2 linked regions of the Catalinimonas alkaloidigena genome follow. The protein of the gene in region 2 interacts with the protein of the main gene of each other region in a pairwise test. Links are inferred from orthologs where the notes say so. Each region holds a gene or a part of one and is shown on either strand. Other genes may lie near its edges.

Region 1 (2,934 bases), on a different replicon or contig from region 2:
AGGTGAAGCTGGCCATATGGGCTTTAGTTTTGCCTGTATTCATTGGGTTTGTCGAAAAAAAGCAACACGATCGGTTCTGCAGAGACCTCCATATTCGGCTGGACCATAACTTTGAGCACTACTTCATCAACGATGAAGACATCAAAGACATGCTGGCCGGTCATGCACCGGGTGGGCGGCTCACCAATCTTTTTCAGGAACGTAGTCATGCCATCAACCTGCGTAGCCTCGAACAGACGTTAGATGCCAATCCGTTCGTACAGCGAGCAGAAGTTTCGCGCAACCTGGATGGTGGGCTGCGAGTCGACATCGAACAGATCAATCCCATTGCCCGGGTGCTTTGGCCCAACGGCGAAGACCTCTACGTGAGTCAGGAAGGGAAGCTGATTCCCATGTCGCCTCACTACACTGCTCGCGTATTGTTGGTGGAAGGGCCGCCGAAGTGGCCTTCGGTCAGTTTGACGCAACAGCCGTATACCGCCTCGTTGCTCCAACTGCTGCAGTACATTTATAACGATGCATTCTGGCGGGCTCAAATTGCACAGGTGCGTGTCTTACCCGACGGGGAAGTGCAGCTGTATCCGCAGGTAGGCAGGCAAACGATTGAGCTGGGTGCGCCCGAACAACTGGAGTCGAAGTTTAAGCGGCTGCAGATTTTTTATAAGAAAATTCTTCCGGCCAAAGGTTGGAATACCTACCGTCGGATCAATGTAAAATACGAGAACCAGATCATCTGTGAATAACCTCATAACCTATGCAAAAAGATAAAATCGTAGCAGGACTTGATATTGGCACTACCAAAATCTGCGCGGTCGTTGGCAAGCAGAACGAATACGGGAAGTTGGAAATTCTTGGGATGGGAACGGCCGTGTCGGAAGGCGTGAACCGTGGGATGATTACCAATATCGATAAGACCGTTACAGGAATTGCGCAGGCGATGCAGGAAGCTGAACGGCAGTCGGGTGTGGATATCGGGGAAGTAAACGTAGGAATTGCTGGGCAACACATCAAAGGGTCGATGCACCACGGCAGCATCACCCGGAGCTCTAACGAGGATGAGATCAAGGTAGAGGACGTCAACCGTCTGACCAACGATATGTACCGGACCGTGACGCCGGCGGGTACCAAAATCATCCACGTCATTCCGCAGGATTATACGGTCGATTACGAGTCGGGCATCAAAGACCCGGTCGGCATGTCGGGCGTGAAGATCGAAGGCGACTTCCAGATCATCACGGCACATTCCAATGCCATTAACAACCTGCACCGTTGCGTGCGTAAAGCGAACCTGGAAATCGACAACCTGATGCTGGAGCCGATTGCGTCCAGCCTGGCTGTGCTGACGGCCGAAGAGAAAGAGGCGGGCGTGGCGCTGATCGACATCGGGGGCGGCACGACCGACATCGCCATTTTCTACGACAACATTCTGCGCCATACGGCCGTGATCCCGTTCGGGGGCAACATCATCACCTCCGACATCAAGCAGGGCTGCATGGTGATGCAAAACCAGGCCGAACTGCTCAAGACCCGTTTCGGACACGCGCTGGCCGAAGAGGCGCGCGACAACGAAGTGGTGTCGATTCCGGGCCTGCGCAACCGCCCGCCGAAAGAAGTGTCGGTCAAAAACCTGGCCTACATCATCGAAGCGCGGATGGAAGAAATCGTCGAACTGATCCACACCGAGCTGATCATGTCGGGGCTGTTGAACCGCCTGGCCGGAGGGCTGGTGGTAACCGGCGGGGGCGCACAATTGCAAGGCGTGCAGCCGCTGTTCGAACTGATGACCGGCCTGGACACGCGCATCGGGTACCCGAACGAACACCTGAGCCGCGGGAAGGTCGAGGACATCAAGAGCCCGCAATTTGCCACTGCTGTGGGGCTGGTGCTGTCGGGTTTCCGTTCCGTCGACGACCGGCAGAACTACTACTCGGAAGTGCAGAGCCAGCAGACGCCCGACCGCAACACCAAGCGGGAAAAAACCGAGAAAACCGGGTCGGATTTCTTCCGGCGGTTCCTGGATCGCACGCGCGACCTGCTGATCGACGACCTGGACAACAAAGGCGAGTATTAATTTTATTGAACGAGAAATGCCTTCGGAAACCCCAGAAAACGGGCCTCCGGAGGTGGTAAAACATAAAGTCGCATATGATGGATAAATCATTTCGATTTGAAATGCCCGAGCGAGATCGGTCAATCATCAAGGTGATCGGCGTAGGGGGCGGTGGCAGCAACGCCATCAATCACATGTTCAACCAGGGCATCAAAGATGTCGACTTCGTGGTGGTCAATACCGATGCCCAGGCCCTGAAAAACAGCCCGGTCCCGAATCGCCTGCAAATTGGTGCGGGCCTGACCGAAGGGCTGGGAGCCGGTGCCAATCCGGAGCGCGGACGCGACGCCGCGCTCGAAAGTCAGGAACAGATCCGCGAGTTTCTGGACGACGGCACCAAAATGGTGTTCATCACGGCCGGGATGGGCGGTGGTACCGGAACGGGAGCCGCGCCGGTCATTGCCCGCATCGCGAAAGATCTGGAGATTCTGACGGTCGGCATTGTTACGGCCCCTTTTCTTTTCGAAGGACGGAAAAAGCGCCAGCAGGCTGATCTGGGAATCGCCGAACTCCGCGCCAACTGCGATACGGTACTGGTGATCCTCAACGACAAGCTGCGCGAAATTTTCGGCAACCTGTCGATCAGCCAGGCCTTCGCCCAGGCCGACAACGTATTGACCACGGCTGCCAAAGGCATCGCCGAGATCATCACCGTGCCGGGCTACGTCAACGTTGACTTTGAAGACGTCAAGACCGTCATGCGCGACTCAGGAGCCGCCGTGATGGGATCGGCCACCACGTCGGGCGACAGCCGGGCGAGCCGGGCGGCCGAACAGGCCCTCGCATCGCCGCTGCTGAACGAAAAAGACATTCATGGAGCCAAG
Region 2 (2,781 bases):
ACCTGGGTAATAAATCGACTGCTGTTCATGTATTGCCTATTGCATACTGACTTGCTCGAGCGAATCCTGCTCTTCCTGCAATAAATTCTCGATTACGTATACGTAAGTAACTGTCTGTAAATCATTGAATAACGTCACATCGATGTCGTAAAACGTTTGGTTATCGTCAATGTTTACATCCTGGATGGTGCCGATCGCCATGTACGGCGGAAAGAGGGTGCTGTACCCCGTGGTCACGATCGTGTCGCCCACTTCGATCTGAATGTGTCGCGGAATGTAGTTGAGCTGGACGCGCTGCGGGTCGGTACCGTCCCAACTGATGGACCCGAACGCGTTTTCGCCCTGAATCTGGGCCGATACCGTCATGTCGGTATGCAGTACAGACGTCACGGTCGAGAAATGTTTGGAACTAGCTTTCACGCGCCCCACCACGCCCTGTGACGAGGCCACACCCATTCCGGGGCGAATGCCGTCGTCGGTCCCCCGGTTGATGGTCAGGTAGTTTTTGAAGCGACGGACGGAGTTATTGATGACTTTGGCCGTTCTGAATACGTATTGCGGCACAACCGTGTCGGACGCAAACTGGAACGGTGGCAGCTCTATATGGAGCGAATCGCGCATCGAATCGCGCTGTGTGAGCGTGTCGGTCCGGATCGGCAACGTTTGTAACCGTACCTGCTCCAACTCGAACCGCAACCGGGCGTTTTCTGCCGCCAGCTGCTGGTTGGTCGTCGTTAATTCCAGAAACTCTTTGGTACTGTTACTGAACGTCAGGACATCGCCGGTAAGGGTACTCGACGTGTGGTGAAACGCAGCACTCTGGTAAGGATTGTTCCGCACGATCAACCACCCACAAATGGCCTCCAGCAGGAGAAACATCAGGAAGAGCCGATATTGGAAAAGTAACTGAAAAAGCTGCTGCATGATTGCCAGATCGTGGGTTAGAAACAGGCATCATCGTATCGACAAAGTGCCCAACCGGCGTAACGGCCAAGCGTTACTGGATAAGTACACTTTTGAAATTGTCGAGATTTTTCAGCGCAATGCCGGTTCCGCGCACAACGGCACGCAGCGGGTCGTCGGCAATGTGGATCGGGAGTTTGGTTTTCAGGGCCAGACGCTTGTCGAGGCCACGCAGCATGGCACCGCCACCGGTCAGGTGAATTCCGTTTTCGTAAATGTCGGCCGACAACTCGGGGGGCGAAATCTCCAGGGCTTTCAGCACCGCTTCTTCGATTTTCGAAACGGACTTGTCGAGTGCGAACGCAATTTCCGAGTAGCTCACTTTGATCACCTTCGGAATACCGGTCATCAGGTCGCGTCCCCGAATTTCGTAATCGGCCGGAGGGTTGTCCAGCTCGGTCAGTGCTGAACCGACTTCGATTTTGACCCGTTCGGCCGAGCGCTCCCCGATCAGCAGGTTGTGCTGCCGACGCATGTAGTCGAGAATGTCTTTGGTGAACACATCGCCCGCGATGCGGATCGACTGGTCACAAACAATGCCGGAGAGGGCAATAACCGCAATTTCGGTGGTCCCTCCGCCTATATCGACGATCATCGATCCCACGGGTTGCTCGATGTCGATCCCGATCCCGATGGCCGCCGCCAGGGGTTCGTAGATCATGTAGACCTCTTTGGCACCGGCGTGTTCGGCCGAGTCTTTTACGGCCCGTTTTTCTACCTCGGTGATGCCCGACGGGATGCAGATTACCATCCGGTGCGACGGCGAAAACAGCCCCATCTTGCCTACGTTGATCAGCTTGATCATGCCGCGAATCATCTGCTCGGCGGCCGTAAAGTCAGCGATCACGCCGTCTTTCAACGGGCGGATGGTCTTGATGTTTTCGTGCGTTTTTTCGTGCATCTGCATGGCCCTCTTGCCGATGGCCAGCACTTTGCTCGTTGTTTTGTCGATGGCGATGATGGACGGTTCGTCCACCACAATCTTGTCTTTGTGAATTACGAGGGTATTCGCGGTACCCAGGTCGATCGCTATATCGCTGGAAAAGAAATCAAAGAATCCCACAGGAGTAGTTGGTGTTGTCGATATGTGACTAAATCCTCCCCACCGCTAGGCAACCCCGAAGAAGTTGTGTCAACTGACTTCACCAGTGCTTTGGCAGAAAGTAACGTCGACAAAATTAGCGGATTTTGCACGTTTCTAAGGGTAGATCTGCCCATTTTCCGGTCTTGTTGGGAGGTTTCCAAAATTAGAAAGTTTTTTCACATTGTTCGACAAGCGTCGCCAAGAAAATCTGCAAGTATCTTCGTTTCTACTTCATTTTAAGGCGTTTATAGATCACGTATATCGTAAATTTAGAAATAAACCCTCGGCGAACGTAATGTAATGTTGGAAAAAGAAGCGATGCCCTTTTTTGAAAACATTACGCCGCCGAGAAGCTCAGACTTGACTTTTAGAAAGATTAGTGCTTGAAGTGACGCACGCCGGTCAGCACCATGCCCATGCCGTGCGCGTTGCAGAAATCGATGGAATCCTGATCGCGGATGGAGCCACCGGGCTGCACCACCGCGCGTATTCCGGCCTCGTGGGCGATTTCTACACAGTCGGGGAACGGGAAGAAGGCATCGGAGGCCATCACAGCACCTTCGAGCGAGAAGCCGAAATGACGGGCTTTTTCAATGGCTTGTTTCAGGGCATCGACCCGGGACGTCTGTCCCACGCCGCTGGCAATCAGTTGGTTTTCGCGTGCCAGCACAATGGTATTCGACTTGGCGTGTTTCACCGCCTTAACGGCAAACAGCAGCGCGCGTACTTCTTCG

Evidence for each region. The genes of interacting proteins can lie anywhere in the genome.
Region 1: the proteins of BLR44_RS19095 (region 2) and ftsA interact in binary tests that used the Escherichia coli proteins (3 or more experiments, as listed by UniProt). The link is inferred for Catalinimonas alkaloidigena from one-to-one orthologs.

What each region holds. Positions count from the first base shown.
Region 1 is NZ_FNFO01000005.1:330,968-333,901, reverse strand. The notes cover bases 3-2,912. They hold ftsA (cell division protein FtsA), read left to right. Parts: upstream 3-754; coding sequence 755-2,071; downstream 2,072-2,912. Other genes in these bases: ftsZ (cell division protein FtsZ), read left to right, coding at 2,146-2,912; BLR44_RS15090 (cell division protein FtsQ/DivIB), read left to right, coding at 3-743. In the rest of the region: more of BLR44_RS15090, read left to right, coding at 1-2; more of ftsZ, read left to right, coding at 2,913-2,934. UniProt on the Escherichia coli protein: Essential cell division protein that assists in the assembly of the Z ring. May serve as the principal membrane anchor for the Z ring.
Region 2 is NZ_FNFO01000008.1:153,976-156,756, forward strand. Bases 13-2,769 are described here. They hold BLR44_RS19095 (rod shape-determining protein), read right to left. Parts: upstream 2,027-2,769; coding sequence 998-2,026; downstream 13-997. Other genes in these bases: BLR44_RS19085 (hypothetical protein), read right to left, coding at 13-29; mreC (rod shape-determining protein MreC), read right to left, coding at 37-924; purH (bifunctional phosphoribosylaminoimidazolecarboxamide formyltransferase/IMP cyclohydrolase), read right to left, coding at 2,424-2,769. Outside these bases: more of BLR44_RS19085, read right to left, coding at 1-12; more of purH, read right to left, coding at 2,770-2,781. UniProt on the Escherichia coli protein: Forms membrane-associated dynamic filaments that are essential for cell shape determination. Acts by regulating cell wall synthesis and cell elongation, and thus cell shape.